DNA from 4 places in the Mesorhizobium sp. M0189 genome. Region 4 is predicted to be linked to each of the others. Evidence: predicted binding sites of a transcription regulator. Region 4 holds the regulator's gene; each other region holds the start of a gene.

Region 1 (4,580 bases), on a different contig from region 4:
GAAGGATGTGAGGCGTGGAGGTGATCTGACATGCCTCCAGCATATCCTCCCGGGGAGGATACGGGTCAAGCTCTAAGTCAGCTGTGCAATTTCCGGAGAGGCTTCACCTTGAACATTGCTTGGTCTATGCCTTCCCCATGAAGAAGCTTGCCCGTTTTCTTGGCCTGCTGGTCGTTACAGCAGTCCTTGCGGTGGCGCTGGGCACGCTGCTGCCGCGCCCGCTCTGGCCGGCGGCCGCTGCCGATCCGATCGGCGCAAGCCACCGCATCCTGGTGCTGAAAAACCCGATCCACACCGACATCGCCATCCCGGTCGACGACGACGTGCGCCGGCGCTTCCACTTCCTGGTCGATGCCGGCATTCCGGCCGACATGGCGGAGGTCCGCTACATCGTCTTCGGCTGGGGAGGCCGCGCCTTCTATCTCGAGACGCCGACCTGGTCGGAACTGAAGGCAGTGCCGGTGATGAAGGCGCTGACCGTCGATGCTTCGGTGATGCATGTCGACATTTCAGGCGAAATCGCCGAGCCGCATCCCGACGTCGCCGGCTTCGACGTAAGTGAGGAACGCTTTGCGGCGCTGCTCGATTTCATTGCAGCAAGCTTCCAGCGGGGGCCGAACGGGGCCATTCCGATCGAGAATGCGGCCTATTCCCGCTTCGATCGTTTCTTCGAAGCCAATGGCCATTTCAACGCGCTGATCGGCTGCAACACCTGGACGGCGGCGGCACTGCGCACGGCCGGGCTGCGCACCGGCTGGTGGAACCCGCTGCCAGCCTCGCTCGGCCTGTCGATGCGGCTTCACAATTGAAGAGGGTTCCGGCTGATCAACGCCGCGATCCTTCGAGCCCTCCTTTCGCCAATCTCTAACGTTGCAGGACCTAGCAAGGCGCCGAAACTGCCAATCTCCCTCCTTGTGGGGGAGATGTCCGGCAGGACAGGGGGGGGCGCTGTCCCGCCGGCCTATCGAGCTTTTTATCGCCGATCCCCAGACTCGCGCGCCCGCTAGCCATAAAGCCAATCAAGATCGGCGGCGAGCTTTTCGGGTGAGCGCATCGCCAGGAACAGGTTGCGGGCCATCGCCACCGGCCCGGCCGCGTGCCAGGCGAGGCGGTTGACCGCGCCGCGGCGGGCGACCTGGGCGACGCGCGGCCGCCGCGCCTGTTCCCAAGCGGCAAGCGCGCCGCTGAGATCGGCAGGCGAGGTGGCAACGAAGCCGGCAAGCGTCGCCGCGTCCTCGATCGCCATCGCCGCGCCCTGTGCGGCAAAGGGCGTCATCGCATGCGCCGCATCGCCGATCAGCGCGACGCCTTCCGGTGTCGTCCACCGCCGCTGCTCGACGGTGTGGATCGGCCATGCCGTCCACGGCGCCGCCTCGCTCGCCAGACGGACCAGCGCCGGCGCGGTACCGCGCATGGCGCTGACGAGGATGGCGGGGTTGGCATGCCCCGACCAGCCCTCGGCGATGCGCTCGCCCCTGGTGAAGGCGGCGAGGTTGAAGGCAGTGCCACGGCTGACCGGATAGGCGACCATATGGAAGCCGGGATAGAGGAATGCGGTAACGCAATCGGGCGCACCGATCGCTGCAAAGGCTTGGCCAGCAGGGCTGTCGGCACCGACGGTGGCGCGCCACGCCAGCTCACCTGAAAACCGGCTACTACCGAATTCGGCCGCTTTGCGGGCCAGTTGTTCTCGCACCGACGACCAGACGCCATCCGCGCCGATCAGCAGACAGCCAGCCTCGACCGTTTCGCCATCAGCCGATGCAGTGACGGCAACAGCTTTCGGTCCGGCTGCGATGTCGGTCACCCGCGCGCCAGCGACCAGTTCGATCCCGGGCTGCTCCGAAACCCGCTGCATCAGCGCTGACTGCAGATCGGCGCGGTGGGCGACGAGATAGGGTGCCCCCCAGCGCGTTTCGGCGGCCGGGCCAAGCGGTACGCGCGCCAGCTCGCCCAGCGTGGCGGCATCCTTGAGCACAACCGCCTCCGGCCGCACCGCCGTCGGCAGCAGCCGATCGAGTACGCCGAGTTGTCGAAGAATGCGTGTCGCGTTGGGCGACAACTGGATGCCGGCGCCGGCAGCCTCGAGGTGCTGCGCCTGTTCGAACAGTTTTATCCGATAGCCGCGCTCGGCGAAGGCCAGTGCCGCGGTCAGCCCGGCAACGCCCGCCCCGGCGATGACGACCTGCCGGGACTGCGTTTCCTGCATCAGGCTTGTCGCAGGAGAATCAGGCGGCCTGGTCGATATAAAGGCAGCCCGGCGGCACCGTTTCCAATGCCTTCAGCTTCGGCGAATAGCGATAGAGCGTCGAGCAGTAGGGGCAGACCTTTTCATTGTCGTCGCCCATGTCGAGAAATACATGCGGATGGTCGAAAGGCGGATTGGCGCCGGTGCACATGAATTCCTTGACGCCGATGTCGATTGCCGGATAGCCCGCATCGTTCTGGAAATGGGGAATGGAACCGCCTGCCATCGTCGTCTCCTGATCTTGTCGATTGCATCTGGATCATAACCCGTCTCTTTGCAAGATCGATGAAATGAAACTGTCGCAAAAGCCTGTCAGAGGATAAGTTAAGCCGGTTAACACCGTAATCCGCGGACGGGTGTGAGAAGAGCAGGAACTATGAACGAACTGAAGCCGGTCCAGAACGAATTCATCACCATCGAGGCTGCGAGCCGCGAAGGCGGCAATCCTGACCGCTTCGTCAACCGCGAGTTTTCCTGGCTGCAATTCAATCGGCGCGTGCTCGAGGAATCGCTGAACGCCAATCATCCGCTGCTCGAGCGCGTTCGCTTCCTGTCGATATCGGCGGCCAATCTCGACGAGTTCTTCATGGTCCGCGTCGCCGGTCTTGCCGGCCAGGTGCGCGAGGGCATCGTGCTGAAGAGCCCGGACGGGCGCACCCCCGAGCAGCAGCTCGAACAGCTGTTGCGCGAGGTCGAGCGCCTGCAGGAGGACCAGCAGAACAGCCTTTCGGCGCTGATGCTGCAGCTCAACAAGGAAGGCATCGAGAGCATCACCCGCGATGCGCTGACCAAGGACGAGAAGACCTGGCTCGAGGACCATTTCCAGGAGCAGGTGTTTCCGGTCCTGACGCCGCTGTCGATCGACCCAGCGCATCCGTTTCCGTTCATTCCCAATCTCGGTTTCTCGATGGCGCTGCAATTGCGCCACCGCAAGAACGGCGAGGAAATGAGCGCGCTTTTGCGCCTGCCGGTAGCGCTGAGGCGCTTCATCCGCTTGCCGGATCGCAAGCATCACGTCCGCTTCGTTCCGCTCGAAGAGGCGGTCAGTCTCTACATCGGCAAGCTGTTCCCCGGCTACGAGGTCAAGGGCTCCGGCACGTTCCGCATCATCCGCGACAGCGATATCGAGGTCGAGGAAGAATCCGAAGATCTGGTGCGGCTGTTCGAGACGGCGCTGAAGCGTCGCCGCCGCGGCTCGGTCATCCGGATCGAGTTCGACAGGCTGATGCCGTCCGAATTGCGCGACTTCGTCGCCGGCGAGCTTGGCGTCTCGGCCAGCCGCATCAGCGTGCTTACCGGGCCGCTGGCGCTTAGCCAGATCTCGGAGATCGTCGCCGTCGCTCGCGACGATCTGAAGTTCACGCCCTACAATCCGCGCTTCCCGGAGCGCATCCGCGAGCATGGTGGCGATTGCTTTGCCGCCATCCGCGAGAAGGACATCATCGTCCACCACCCCTACGAATCCTTCGACGTGGTGGTGCAGTTCCTGCGCCAGGCGATGGCCGATCAGGAAGTGGTGGCGATCAAGCAGACGCTCTACCGCACCTCCAACGACAGCCCGATCGTGCGGGCTTTGGTCGACGCCGCCGAGGCCGGCAAGTCGGTGACGGCGCTGGTCGAGCTCAAGGCGCGCTTCGACGAGGAGGCCAACATCCGCTGGGCGCGCGACCTCGAGCGCGCCGGAGTCCAGGTCGTCTTCGGCTTTCTCGAGCTGAAGACCCACGCGAAAATGTCGCTGGTGGTGCGGCGCGAGGATGGCAGGCTACGCAATTACGTGCATCTCGGCACCGGCAATTACCACCCGGTCACCGCGCGCATCTACACCGACCTGTCCTTCTTCACCACCGATCCGACGATCGCGCGCGATGTCGCGCAATTGTTCAATTTCATCACCGGCTATGCCGAGCCGGCCGAGCAGATGCGGCTGGCCATATCGCCGTTCACGCTGCGCAACCGCATCCTCAAGCATATTTCGGACGAGATCGGCCACGCGCTGGATGGCAGGCCGGCTCGCATCTGGATGAAGATGAATGCGCTGGTCGATCCGATCATCATCGATGCGCTCTACGATGCCAGCCGCGCCGGCGTCGAGATCGATCTCGTCGTGCGCGGCATCTGCTGCCTGAGACCGCAGGTGCCGGGCCTGTCGGAGAACATAAGGGTGAAGTCGATCGTCGGCCGCTTCCTCGAGCACAGCCGCATCTATTGCTTCGGCAACGGCCACGGCCTGCCCTCGGACGGGGCGATCGTCTACATCTCCTCGGCCGATTTGATGCCGCGCAATCTCGACCGCCGGGTCGAGACCATGGTGCCGATCACCAATCCAACTGTG
Region 2 (4,580 bases), on a different contig from region 4:
CCCAGCCTCTCGCCCTTCAATGCCTGGACCCTGCTGAAAGGCCTGGAGACGCTGCCGCTGCGCGTACGCCAGCAGACGGAAAGTGCCGGCCGCATAGCGGATTTCCTCGCCGAGCGCCCGCAAATCGCCCGTGTCATCTATCCCGGCCGTGCCGACCACCCGCAAGCGGCCGTGGTCAAGAAGCAGATGTCGGGCGGCTCAACGCTGATCTGCCTGGATGTGAAGGGCGGCAAGCAGGCGGCCTTTGCTTTCCAGAACGCGCTCGACATCGTGCTGATTTCCAACAATCTCGGCGACGCCAAGAGCCTGATCACCCATCCGGCGACGACCACACACAAGAACTTGACCGATGAGGCCCGCGCCGAGCTCGGCATCGGGCCGGGCACGCTCAGGCTTTCCGTCGGCCTGGAAGATACCGACGATCTGCTCGAAGATATCGAGCAAGCGCTGAGAGCCGCCGGATAGGGCTGACCGAACAGAGGTGAGCGGGGGGCGCCGATCAGGCGCCGGACGGGGTCTCTTCCAGCTCCGCGACGGCCTTGGTCTGGATGGTCATAACGTTGCCGCGCCAGTCGACGGCGCCGCTCAGCCAGCCGCGCGCCCATATCGCCGGCAGCATGCAGTCGCGAACCATCATCGCCAGGATGGTGCGCAGCGACAGGTGCCATCCTTTGACCCAGGCCAAGGCACATTCCGGCAGGTAGGCCGCGACCAGCACGGCGATGGCGGTTGCCGGCAGGCTGACGCCGGCGTCAGCCGCCGCGATCAGCGCAAGCAGCAGCGGCGGCGCCGCGCCGATCAGGATCTCGGGGGCGAAGAACAGCGCGAAGGTGACGCGGCGCAGCCGCGCCCAACGCGCCTGCCGAGACCAGATCTCGCCAAGCGTGCGCCGGCCGAGCGGCTGTTCGAAGGGCGAAGCGACAAGATTGACGCGAAGTCCGAGCCGGTTGACCAGCTTGGTCGCGGCGGCGTCCTCGGCGATCTCGGCGGCCAGTGCGCGGATGCCGCCATTGGCGTCAAGCATCGGCTTGTTCCACAACATGCTCTTGCCCTGGGCGAAGCCAAGGCCGAGCGCCTCTCCAGCGTACTGCCAGCGTGCCTGCAGTGTGTTGAGAAAGGCGCATTCGACCTCCCCCCAAAACCCTTCAGGCCGCGAGCCGATCGGCGTCGAGCAGACGAGGCCGGTGTCGGGCCGCCATGCCGCCATCAGCTGCTGGACATAATCGCTCGGCATAAGCACGTTGGAATCGGCAAGGATGGACCAGCGATAAAGCGCCGCTTCCCAACCCTTCACGCAATTGTTGAGTTTCGGATTGCCGCTGATGCGGTCGTCGCCGACGAGCAGCCGGGCGCGTATAGCCGGAAAACGCGCCATTGCAGCGGTGATCGATTTGACCACGGGGTCGTCGGCATGGGCGACGCAGAAGATGAGTTCGTAGCGCGGCCAGTCGAGTGAGAAGGCGCGCTCCAGCGTCTCCTCGGTAAACGGCTCGACGCCGCGCGCCGGGACGACGATCGATACCGGTGGCACGGTGGCGGCGGGCGATGCGATCCTGGCTGCTCGCTTCAGCTTCAGCGAAGCTAACAGGATGCTGGCGAGATTTGAAAGAAGGAGAGCTATGGAAAAGAGGGCGGCTGCGAATGTCGGTTCCATCGAGATCTGGTCACTCCAGAAATGCTGGCCGCATGACGGCCGTTTTCAACAATTCGACAGAACACCGAGTCGCCCGGCACAAGCCTGCACACCATCATTGTCATGTGTCACTTAAATGACATTGTTTTTCGGCACCTGCGCTTGAGTCGGGCAAGGAGATGACGCGCATCGTTGATCAAACTGCGCTGAGCGTCGAAAGTTCCGTCTACATTGCTTTGGAGCAGTTCATGTACAGCGCCGTCACCCGCAACATCGAAGTGCAGGTCAGGCCGTTCTATCTGGAGGATCATTCCGACCCGCCGCAAAACCGCTATGTCTGGGGCTACCAGGTGACCATCGACAATCGGTCGGACGAGTTCGTGCAGCTTCTGTCGCGCTACTGGCACATTACCGACGGCACCGGCAAGGTCGAGGAAGTGCGCGGCCCCGGGGTCGTCGGCGAGCAACCCGGACTCAAGCCCGGCGACAGCTATCAGTATACGTCTGGATGCCCGCTCTCGACCCCGTCCGGCATCATGGTCGGGCACTACACAATGCGCAACAAGCGGGGCGAGACCTTCGACGTCGCCATCCCCGCCTTCTCACTCGATTTGCCAGGCACGCGGCGCACCGTCAATTGACGTTCACTTTGATTCCTCTTCCCGCCTTGCGGGGCGAGGAACCCAAGTTCTGCGAAGGCAGCCGCACTGACGCTCGTTATTGAGCCGCTGCAAATTCCGCCGGGTCGAAGTCATATTGCTTCGAGCAGAATTCGCAGGCGACGTGAATGCTACCATCCTCGGTGCTGTCTCTGATCTCCTCGGCGGAAAAACCCTCGAGGATGCCGCGGATCTTCTCCCTCGAGCATGAGCACTGGTCGGCGACCGGCACGCCGCCGAAGACGCGGACACCATGCTCGTGGAACAGCCGGTAAAGCAGCCGCTCGGCGCCGATAGTCGGATCGATCAGCTCGGTCGGTTCAATAGTACCAAGCAGCGCCAGCAGTTCCTGCCAGGAATTGTCGGTCGGGTCGTGGATTTCCTCACGCGGATCGCCGTCGCCCCCGGGAAGGTCGGGTACGCGCATGCGTTCCGGCGACTGCGGCAGGAATTGTGCCAGCAGGCCACCGGCGCGCCATTGCTCGCGGGCACCGCCGACGCCGGGCGTCAGAAGCTTGGCCACCGAAAGCCGTAGGTCGGTCGGAATCTGCTCCGATTGGCGGAAATAGGTGCGTGCGGCTTCTTCCAGCGTGACGCCGTCGAGCTGGACGATGCCCTGGTAGCGTTGCGTGTGGGCGCCCTGGTCGATTGTCAGCGCCAGGACGCCGCTGCCGAGCAGCGTCTGCGGCGACGTCTCGCCGGCAGCCGTCAAAGCCTCCAGCCGGTCGGCATCGAAGCGGGCATAGGCGCGCAGCGCGTGCGGCGTGGAGAAATCCGCGACCAGCATATCGACCGGCCCGTCGGTGCGGGTCTGCAGAATGAACTTGCCCTCGAACTTCAACGAAGTTCCGAGCAGGACGGTCAGCACACAGGCTTCGGCCAGTAGTCGTGCCACCGGCTCGGGATACTCGTGGCGGCTGAGAATAGCGTCGAGCATCGGCCCGAGCTGGACGGTACGGCCGCGCACGTCGAGCGGGCCGACCTCAAACGGCACGACATGGTCGTCGCCGGCGTAGCCGAACTCGCCGAGCTTGGGTTGATGTTCAGCCAATTGACGAGTTTCCAACATGACAAAGCTCCGGGGCGCGGCGATGCCGCCCTCCGGGGCGCATGCGACGAGACGCGCTCGATTTGCGTGATGCGCCTGAGATAGGCACCACGAACTCCCGGATCAAGGCGGCCCGGATCAAGCGCCCAGGCACCAGGCCAAAACCGCCTTCTGGGCGTGGAGCCGGTTCTCGGCCTCGTCGAACACCACCGAATGCGGCCCATCGATGACCTCGTCGGTAACCTCCTCACCGCGATGCGCCGGCAGACAGTGCATGAACAGCGCGTCCGGCTTGGCTTTCGCCATCAGGGCCGCGTTGACCTGATAGGGCAAGAAGACATTGTGGCCGCGCGCACGGTGCTCCTGACCCATCGAGACCCAGCAGTCGGTGACGATGCAGTCGGCCTCGTGAACGGCCTCCTCGGGCGAACGAGTGAATTTCAGCTTGCCGCCATTGGCCTTCGACCAGTCGACATGCCTCTGAGCCGGTTCGCTGCCTTCGGGCACGGCGACGTTCAGCTTGAAGCGGAACCGCGCAGAGGCCTCCAGTAAAGAATGCAGGACATTATTGCCGTCGCCGGTCCAGGCGATCGTCTTGCCGGCCACCGGACCGCGGTGCTCTTCGAAGGTCATGATGTCGGCCATCAACTGGCAGGGATGGGTTTCGTCGGTCAGCCCGTTGATGACGGGCACCGTAGCGTTTTCCGTCAGTTCCAGCAGCCGGTCATGCGAGGTGGTGCGGATCATGATGGCATCGACATAGCGCGACAGCACCTTGGCCGTGTCTGCAATAGTCTCGGAACGGCCAAGTTGCATCTCGGTGCCAGTCAGCATGATCGTCTCGCCACCCAACTGCCGCATGCCGACGTCGAACGACACGCGCGTGCGCGTCGAGGGCTTGTCGAAGATCATCGCCAGCACCTTGCCTTCGAGCGGCTTGGTGCGTTCGCCGGCCTTGAGCCTCGCCTTTCGCACAGCTGCGTCGTCGAGCATGAAGCGCAGATCGCCTTCGGAAACGGCGGAAAGATCGGTGAAGTGGCGAAGGGACATCAGGAATTCCAGGATTACTTCGCGGCGGCAGCGACGATGGCATCCGCCAGGCTCTTGGCGCCGGCACGAATGCGCTCGAGCCCCTCGTGGATCTCGGCATCGGTGACGGTGAGAGGCGGCAACAGACGGATAACGTTGTCGCCGGCCGGAACCGTCAAGAGATGCTGGTCGCGCAGTGCCACCGTAACCT
Region 3 (4,580 bases), on a different contig from region 4:
AACCTGTTGCGGCAAGGGTCGATGATCGCCATCCTGGCGGTCGGCCAGACCTTCGTAATCATCACCGGCGGCATCGACCTTTCCGTCGGCGCCGTTGTCGGCTTCGCCACCGTCATCGTCGCGATGCTGATCAACGCCGGCACACCGGTTTTCCTAGCCATCCTGATTACCTTGCTGGTCGGCGTCGCCATTGGCATGTTCCATGGCTTCGGCATCGTCAAGATGGGCTTGCCACCCTTCATCATCACCCTGGCGACGCTGACCTCGCTGCGCGGCATCGGCCTGTTGATGACCAACGGCAACTCGATCTCGATCAACAACGACGCCTTTCAGACGTTCTCGCGCAGTTCCTTCGTCGGCGTCCCCAATCTGTTCTGGATGGTGATCCTGGTCGGCATTCCGGCCTACATCTTCCTGCACCACAGCCGCTGGGGCCGTTACCTGTTCTCGGTCGGCTCCAACGCCGAGGCATCGCGTCTGTCGGGCGTCAACGTCCAGCGCACAATCTACATGGCCTATACGTTGTCGGGGCTGTGTGCGGCCTTCGTCGGCGTGCTGCTCGCGTCGCGCATCGGCATCGGCAATCCGACGCAGGCCGAGGGCTGGGAATTGCAGGCGATCGCTTCTTCGGTGATCGGCGGCACGTCGCTGTTCGGCGCTGTCGGCTCCGTGCACGGGCCGCTGCTCGGCGCCTTCATCCTTGCCACCATCAACAACGGCGCCAATCTGCTCAACGTCAACGCCTTCTGGCAGCGCATTATCACCGGGGTGCTGATCATCGTCATCGTCTATTTCGACGGGCTGCGCCGCCGCGGCAAATAGATCGCCCCCTAACAGCCGCCGGCCTCGCAACAGCAGAGCCGGCGGTGCCATGAACCGACTGGATTGAAGCATGAAAGCCGTCGTCTGCCGCTCGCCCGGCGAACTTGTCCTGGAAGATCGCCCGGCGCCTGGCGCGCCGCCCTCGGGCTGGGCGCTGGTCGCGGTCAACCATGTCGGCATCTGCGGCACCGATTATCACATTTTCGACGGCAAGCACCCGTTCCTCGCCTATCCCCGCATCATGGGCCACGAGGTTTCGGGCACCGTGATCGAGGTTGGCGAGGGCGTCGATCTCACCGTCGGCGAGCCGGTGATCGTCAATCCCTATCTCGCCTGCGGCAAATGCATCGCCTGCCGGCAAGGCAAGCCGAATTGCTGCGTCAGGATCGAGGTGCTCGGTGTCCATCGCGACGGCGCCATGTGCGAGCAGATCCTGGTGCCGGCGCAAAATCTTTATCCGGCAAACGGCCTGTCGCTGGGCGATGCGGCAGCCGTCGAATTCCTAGCGATTGGCGCCCATGCCGTGCGGCGCTCGCTGGCTGATCCAGGTGCGCGCACGCTGGTCATCGGCGCCGGCCCGATCGGGCTCGGCACGGCGCTGTTCGCCCGCATCGCCGGGCTCGACGTGACGCTGCTCGACATGAGTGCCGAGAGGCTGGGTTTCGCCGAAAGCGAACTCGGCTTCGCGACCCTCAACGGCTCGCAGGGCGCCGCCGCTGATCTGGTGCGGCAGGCGACCGACGGCGATGGTTTTGACGCGGTCTTCGACGCCACCGGCAACACCCAGTCGGTGCAGTCGGCCTTCGCCCATGTCGCGCATGGCGGCACGCTGGTGCTGGTCAGCGTCGTCAAGGACGACATCGCCTTTTCCGATCCCGAATTCCACAAGCGCGAGATGATTCTGATCGGCAGCCGCAACGCTCTGCGCGCCGATTTCGACCATGTCGCCGCTTCAATCCGCAACGGTGCGGTGCCGCTGGCAAAGCTAGTCACCCACCGCACCACGCTTGGCGAGACGCCGCGCGACCTCGCCCGCTGGGCACATGAGAAATCCGGGCTGATCAAGGCGGTCATCCAGGTCGGATGACACAACGATAGCCGCGTCTCAAAGCGCCGACAGTTTGAGTTCGATGCGCTCGGCCGGGAAGCGCGACTCCGAAAACTGGATCGGCTGACCGTCGGGCGTGACGTTGACGGCGACCGTCACCAGCACGATGGCGCCGGGCTGCAGGTCGAGGTCGGCAAGGTCGGCGGCATCGGCATGGCGCGCCGACAGCACGGTCGATTGCCGGAGATAGTCGTCGATGCCGAAACGTGCCAGCGATGCCGTGATCGAACCGGTTTCTGCCATGGCAGCATCGATGCCGGCAAAGCGCCTGGCATCGAACCAGCCGGCAGCGCGGGACACCGGCATTCCATCGGCTTCGCCCCGCGTTTCCAGGCGTATCACGTCGGCCCCCTGCGCAAGGCCTAAGCCCTCTGCGACACGACGGTTGGCCGGCTCGACCGATGAGGCGAGCAAGGTGATATGCCGCTCGGACGCCTGTCCTTGCAATCCCTCGGAAAAGCGGGTGCGGGCGCCGATCGGATAGGACAGCCGCTTTCGCGACAGCACGAAGGTGCCACGCCCTTGCTCCGCCTTGAGCACACCCTCCTGCACCAGGGCTGCGATAGCGCTGCGCACCGTATGGCGGTTGACGCCATAGCGTTCGGCAAGTGCCACCTCCGGCGGCAGCGCGGCATTCTCGGGAAAATCGCCAACGGCGATCGAGTGCAGGATCTGGTCGGCGATCTGCCGCCATAGCGCGACACCGCTGCGCCGCTCGATGCTGTTTGCTTGCCCGATCATTTCCCGCCCCAATCTTTGCGCCGACCTTTTGGCCCGTGTCACGTACACGTCATAGACACGCGCTAGATAATAGATATAATTTGTATAGTTGTCTATATCAATCGACAAATGCACGCAGACGAGGAGTAGCGGCCATGCGAGGACGGGAAGCGCGAGAGCAGGCCGAGCGCAAGGCCGTAATGGCGACGCTGGCGCAATCGGCCGGGGACGACATTGTCCGCCTCTGGGACGAAGCCGGCCTGCCTTGTGAAGCGGAACTTCTGCGTGGCCCCGAAACCGGCCTGGTTACCGTGCGCGGCCGCATCGGCGGCAGCGGCGCGCCGTTCAATGTCGGCGAGGCGACGGTCACCCGTGCCACGGTGCGGCTTGCGTCCGGCCATGTCGGCCACTGCTATGCGCTCGGCCGCGACAAGCAGAAGGCAAGGCTGGCAGCAATCGCCGATGCGCTGTGGCAGGACCCGGCCCACCGCAACGGGGTCGAGACCAGGCTCGTCGCGCCCTTGCAGGCGGCACTGGCCAAGGCCCGTGACCAGCGCCGCGCCGAGACGGCGGCGACCAAGGTCGATTTCTTCACAATGGTGCGCGGAGAAGACTGATGGACCTCGCCACTCAATCGATCGAAGGCGGCTTCGCCGATCCGGTATTCAACGCGCAGACCGTATTCCGCGCTGTGATGGACGCGATGGCGCGGCCGGGCAGCGTGCAGCCCTTGCCGGCCCTCGCCCACCCCCCCGTGCCGCTGTCGGCCACCGCCGGTGCCATTGCTCTGGCGCTGTGCGACAACGACACGCCGCTCTGGCTCGACCCGGCTTTGCAGGGGTCGGCGGCGGTGAAATCCTGGCTTGGCTTCCATACCGGCGCGCCGCTGGCCAACACCCCGGCCGACGCACATTTCGCGCTGATTGCCACGCCGGCCGAGATGATGGCGCTCGACGGGTTTTCGCAAGGCACCCAGGATTATCCCGATCGTTCGACGACGCTGATCCTTGAGGTCGGCGATCTCGTCTCCGGCGCTCCGCTGCTGCTCGAAGGCCCGGGCATCGAGAAGACGGCGACGATCGCGCCGGCGCAAATGCCGCGTCATTTCGTCGAGCAATGGAAGCAGAACAATCAGCGCTTTCCGCGGGGTGTCGACATCATCCTCGCCACGTCCGACGCAATTGCCTGCCTGCCGCGCACGACGCGCATTAAGACGATGGAGGCGTAGGATGTATGTCGCGGTAAAAGGCGGTGAAGCGGCCATCCGCAACGCCCACAAATTGCTCGCCGACCGCCGGCGCGGCGATCGCTCGGTGCCCGCACTTCGGCTCGACCAGATCGTCGAGCAGCTGGCGCTCGGCGTCGACCGGGTGATGAGCGAAGGTTCGCTCTACGACAGGGAATTGGCGGCACTCGCCATCGTCCAGGCGCGCGGCGACATGATCGAGGCGATCTTCCTGGTTCGCGCCTATCGCACGACGCTGCCGCGCTTCGGCTATACCAGGGCGATCGAAACCGGCTCGATGCTGGTCGAACGGCGCGTGTCGGCGACCTACAAGGACCTGCCCGGCGGGCAGTTGCTCGGCCCGACTTTCGACTACACCCACCGGCTGCTCGATCCCGAGCTTGCCGCCGGCGGCGAAGTCGCCAAACCGGAGCAGCGTGCAGGCGAAGCGGAGGCGATGCCGCGCGTCTCGGCCATCCTCGCTCGCGAAGGCCTGATCGAGCCCGACGGCGACATGCCCGGGGATCATGTCCCCGGCGACATCACCCGCGAGCCGCTCGAATTCCCGATGGCGCGTGATATCCGCCTGCAGGCGCTGTCGCGCGGTGACGAGGGGTTTCTGCTGGCGCTCGGCTATTCCACCCAGCGCGGCTATGCGCGCAACCATCCTTTCGTCGGCGAGGTTCGTATCGGCGAGGTCGAACT
Region 4 (4,580 bases):
CGGCGTCGATGACGACGTTGAGGTTGTCCTTGGTGATGGCGACCGGGGTCAGGAACAGGGACTTTACGGTGTTGCCGCCGGGCGTGGTGAAATCCTTCACGCCGGCAATGTCGGTCATCTGCTTGCCGTCGGCCAATTGCGAGGCGATCTCGGCGGCGTTCTTGCCGAGCTCGCGCGCGTCCTTCCACACCGAGACCGTCTGTGTGCCGAGCGCGATGCGGTTCAGCGCGGCGTGGTCGCCGTCCTGGCCCGAGACCGGAACCGATCCAGCCAACCCTTGCGCCGTCAGTGCGGCGACGACGCCGCCGGCAGTGCCGTCGTTAGCGGCGACCACCGCATCGACCTTGTTGTCGTTCGCGGTCAGGAACTGTTCCATGTTCTTCTGGGCGTTGGCCGGCAGCCAGCCGTCGGTATAGGCCTCGCCGACATTCTTGATCTTGCCGCTGTCGATGGCGTCCTTCAGCACTTCCATCGAACCGGCAAAAAGGAAATCGGCATTCGGATCGGCGCCCGAGCCCTTGATGAAGACATAGTTGCCTTCCGGCTTCACCTTGAACACGTCGCGGGCCTGCATGCGGCCGACTTCCTTGTTGTCGAAGGTCAGGTAAAAGACGTCCTTGTTCTCGATCAGCCGGTCGTAGCCGACAACCGGAATACCTTCGTCCAGCGCCTTTTGCACGGCCGGCCCTATCGCCGAGGCGTCCTGCGCCAGGATGATCAGTGCGTTGGCGCCCTGCGAGATCAGGCTCTCGACGTCGGTGAGCTGCTTGCCCGGATTGGACTGTGCGTCGGCGGAGATATACTTGTCGCCGGCAGCCTCGATGGCCGCCTTCATTGCGGCTTCGTCGGTCTTCCAGCGCTCTTCCTGGAAGTTCGACCAGGAAACGCCGATGACCTTGTCTTTAGCCTGCGCCACCGACGCAAGCGCCAGCGTCATGGCGACACCCGCCAGAATGGCGGTCGTGAATTTCTTCATCATATCCTCCCTGCGCCGCGTACGGCGTGACCAATTGGCCCCAAAGGCCAGCTTAGAGGCGCTAATTTTTTCGAGCCTCGAAAAAATACTGGCCCGATCTCCCGCTGCTGTCAACATCGATTCTGATGGATTTTGATGTTGCTGCGACTTTTTTCGAGCTTCGGAATAAACGATGACAGCGCCACCTGCATCTGACACTATTTGCCTCATCCGACACTATTTGTCGGCATTACCGACGGCTTCCGGTTCATGAGCGGCCGCGGCAAACCGGGAGGAAAGCAAAACGATGTCGGTCGGAATCCGCCATGACGATTTGCGCCGGCGCAACCGGGCGATGGTGATCTCGGCCGTGCGCCGGGCCGGCCAGCCATCGCGTACGGAGATCGCCGCAACCACCGGCCTCAGCCATTCGACCATATCGGCGATCTCCTCCGACCTGATACGGGAAGGCATCCTCGCCGAGAGCAAGGCAAGCGAACCCGTTTCGTTGAAACGCGGTCGTCCGCAGGTCGGCCTCGCCCTCAATCCGGAAGCGGCGGCGGTGCTGACCGTGGTGTTGTCGCTGAATTTCCTGTCGGCCGCCATCATCGACTATGCGGGGCAGGTGGTCGCCGAGGAACAGCGCCGGCTGGACACGCTGACCATGCCGCGCGACGAACTGATCCGCGAATGCATGGCCATCGTCCGGCGCCGGCTGGACGATCCAGATCTTGACGTCCGCAGTGTCGCCCGCATCGCCCTGGCGATTCAGGGAATTACCGACTCCCCTGCACGCGCCATGCTGTGGTCGCCGATCACGCCCCAGACGGACATCGCCTTTGCCGACATGCTGGAAGATGAATTCGGCATCCCGGCCACGGTGGAGAACGACTGCAATATGATGGCGGTGGCTTTGCGCTGGCGCGATCCGGATCGCTATCGCGACGACTTCATCGCCATCCTGCTTTCGCACGGCATCGGCATGGGGCTGGTGTTGAAGGGCGAGCTGTTCACCGGCACGCATTCCTCGGGCGGCGAGTTTGGCCACATGATCCATCGTCCGGGCGGCGCGCTCTGCCGTTGCGGGCGGCGCGGCTGCATCGAGGCCTATGCCGGCAATTACGCCATCTGGCGCAACGCCACGCAGATGAGCGAAGACAGCCAACCGGTCGCCGACGTCAGCGACGCCGACATGCGCGCGCTGGCGGTTCGGGCGCGCGAGAAGGACGGGCCGGAACGCGAAGCCTACCGCAAGGCCGGCGAAGCGCTGGGTTTCGGTCTCGGCTCGCTGTTCGCGCTGATCGATCCGGCACCGGTCGCAATGGTCGGCGCCAGTGCCGCCGCCTTTGATCTGATCGAGCCGGCCTTGCGGAAGGCCATCGCCCAGACCGCCGGCGGCCAGCATTCGGGCTCGATCTCCTTCGATACCGAGCCGAACGAATTGCCGCTGATCCGCGAAGGCTGTGCAATGCGGGCGTTAAGCTTCGTCGACCAGCAGATTTTCGCGCCGGGCGCGCAAATGAGGCCCGGCGTCAGAAAGAACGTAGCCTGACTGGGCGGGTCAATCTTCCCTGATCGCGTAGCCGGCACCGCGGATGGTGCGGATGACATCAGGCATGCGGCCGTTGTTGACGGCTTTGCGCAGCCGCCCGACATGCACGTCGACGGTGCGTTCGTCGATATAGATCGTCTCGCCCCAGACATTATCGAGTAACTGGCTGCGCGAGAAGACGCGGCCCGGATGCCGCATCATGAATTCGAGCAGCCGGAATTCGGTCGGCCCGAGCCGGATCTCGGTCTTCTTGCGATACACCCTGTGCGATTCGCGATCGAGCACGATGTCGCCGACCTTCAGCACGCTGGACAGCACTTCCGGCTTGGCGCGGCGCAGCAGCGCCTTGACCCTGGCCATGAATTCCGGTGTCGAAAACGGTTTGACCAGATAGTCGTCGGCGCCGGTCGAAAGACCGCGTACCCGGTCGCTCTCCTCGCCGCGCGCGGTCAGCATGATGATCGGCAGCCGTTCGGTTTCGGGGCGCACCCGCAACCGGCGGCAGAGCTCGATGCCGGAAACCGCTGGTATCATCCAGTCGAGCACCAGAAGATCGGGCACATTCTCCTGCAAACGGATCTCGGCTTCGTCGCCGCGTGTCACCACCTCGACCTGGTAGCCTTCGGATTCGAGATTGTAGCGGAGCAGCACACCCAACGGCTCCTCGTCCTCCACCACCATTATGCGTGGTGCGATCATCGGCTGGGCACCCCCATCATGTCGCCGGTGCGGACATTGTCGTTTCGTCTTGCTTCGGACGATTGACCGGCAATTGCTCGCCGGTCAGCACATAATACGCATTTTCGGCGATGTTGGTGACATGGTCGCCGATCCGCTCCAGATTCTTGGCGCAGAACAGCAGATGCGTGCAAGCGGTGATGTTGCGCGGGTCTTCCATCATGTAGGTCAACAGTTCGCGGAACACCGACGTATATTTGACGTCGATGCGCTCGTCGGCGGCGCGTAGCTTGGCCAACGCGGCCGCATCGCCTGCAGCATACTCCTCGATGACGCCCTGCACCTGGATGAGCACCAGCTGCGCCATCGCATCGATGGAATGCGATAGGTCGCGCGGTGTGACGCTAAGGCCGACCGCACTCACACGCTTGGCGATATTCTTGGCAAGGTCGCCGATGCGTTCGAGATCGCCGGCCATGCGGATCGCCCCGACGACATGGCGCAGATCGTGGGCCATCGGCTGGCGCTTGGCGATCAGGGTGATGGCGCGGTCGTCCAGTTCGCGTTGACGCGCATCCATGATGGCATCGTCGGAAACGACGCGTTGCGCCAGCACGTTGTCAGAATTCAACAGGGCCTTGGTCGCCCCGCCGACCATCGAACCGGCGAGGTCGGCCATGTCGCGGATCAGCTTGCTGATCTGCTCGAGATCCTCGTCGAAAGAAGCGACTGTGTGTTCGCCCATGGTCCTGTCCTTATATGCATGATCGGAACGGCTCAGCCGAAGCGGCCGGTGATGTAATCCTGCGTGCGCTTCTCGCGGGGCGACGTAAAGATCTTCTCGGTCCGGTCGAACTCGACCAGTTCACCCAGATACATGAAGGCGGTCTGGCGCGACACGCGCGCCGCCTGCTGCATGTTGTGGGTGACGATGACGATCGTGTAATCGGCTTGCAACTCGTCTATCAGCTCCTCGATCTTGGCGGTCGACAGCGGGTCGAGTGCCGAAGCCGGCTCGTCGAGCAGAATGACTTCCGGCTTCACCGCCACGGTGCGGGCAATGCAAAGCCGCTGCTGCTGGCCGCCTGACAGGCTCAAGCCGCTGGCGTTGAGCTTGTCCTTGACCTCGCCCCACAGCGCGGCCCGCTTCAACGCTTGTTCGACGCGGCCGTCCATTTCGGACTTGCCGAGATTCTCATAGAGCCTGACCCCGAAGGCGATGTTCTCGTAGATCGACATAGGGAACGGCGTCGGCTTCTGGAACACCATGCCGATCTTGGTCCTCAGGAGATTGAGATCCTGCGAGCGGTCGAGAATGTTCTTGCCGTCGAGCAGCACCTGGCCCTCGGCTGTCTGCTTCGGGTAGAGTTCGTAGATGCGGTTGAACACACGCAG

What was found. Region 4 encodes PhoB, which activates phosphate uptake and scavenging genes when phosphate is short. Its sites were predicted from a motif close to TGTCATNNANCTGTCAT; they were not measured.
Region 1: the regulator PhoB is predicted to act here: its motif matches at 2,535-2,551, upstream of NKJ09_RS11575 (RNA degradosome polyphosphate kinase).
Region 2: the regulator PhoB is predicted to act here: its motif matches at 1,759-1,775, upstream of NKJ09_RS03010 (ceramide glucosyltransferase).
Region 3: the regulator PhoB is predicted to act here: its motif matches at 2,708-2,724, upstream of phnF (phosphonate metabolism transcriptional regulator PhnF).

The regions. Positions count from the first base shown of each region.
Region 1 covers NZ_JAMYSW010000005.1:127,417-131,996, reverse strand. Annotated here, with positions in the region: gene NKJ09_RS11595 (metal-sensing transcriptional repressor) at 1-32, opposite strand, end outside; gene NKJ09_RS11590 (TIGR02117 family protein) at 138-809, shown strand; gene NKJ09_RS11585 (FAD-dependent monooxygenase) at 1,004-2,209, opposite strand; gene NKJ09_RS11580 (zinc-finger domain-containing protein) at 2,229-2,474, opposite strand; gene NKJ09_RS11575 (RNA degradosome polyphosphate kinase) at 2,625-4,580, shown strand, end outside.
Region 2 covers NZ_JAMYSW010000002.1:20,441-25,020, reverse strand. Annotated here, with positions in the region: gene NKJ09_RS03015 (O-succinylhomoserine sulfhydrylase) at 1-465, shown strand, start outside; gene NKJ09_RS03010 (ceramide glucosyltransferase) at 500-1,654, opposite strand; gene apaG (Co2+/Mg2+ efflux facilitator ApaG/CorD) at 1,882-2,274, shown strand; gene NKJ09_RS03000 (Hsp33 family molecular chaperone) at 2,351-3,361, opposite strand; gene argF (ornithine carbamoyltransferase) at 3,479-4,390, opposite strand; gene NKJ09_RS02990 (aspartate aminotransferase family protein) at 4,405-4,580, opposite strand, start outside.
Region 3 covers NZ_JAMYSW010000016.1:110,988-115,567, forward strand. Annotated here, with positions in the region: gene NKJ09_RS25170 (ABC transporter permease) at 1-822, shown strand, start outside; gene NKJ09_RS25175 (zinc-binding alcohol dehydrogenase family protein) at 893-1,909, shown strand; gene phnF (phosphonate metabolism transcriptional regulator PhnF) at 1,928-2,671, opposite strand; gene phnG (phosphonate C-P lyase system protein PhnG) at 2,806-3,267, shown strand; gene phnH (phosphonate C-P lyase system protein PhnH) at 3,267-3,878, shown strand; gene NKJ09_RS25195 (carbon-phosphorus lyase complex subunit) at 3,880-4,580, shown strand, end outside.
Region 4 covers NZ_JAMYSW010000003.1:436,031-440,610, reverse strand. Annotated here, with positions in the region: gene xylF (D-xylose ABC transporter substrate-binding protein) at 1-976, opposite strand, end outside; gene NKJ09_RS07940 (ROK family protein) at 1,263-2,507, shown strand; gene phoB (phosphate regulon transcriptional regulator PhoB) at 2,517-3,206, opposite strand; gene phoU (phosphate signaling complex protein PhoU) at 3,223-3,930, opposite strand; gene pstB (phosphate ABC transporter ATP-binding protein PstB) at 3,963-4,580, opposite strand, start outside.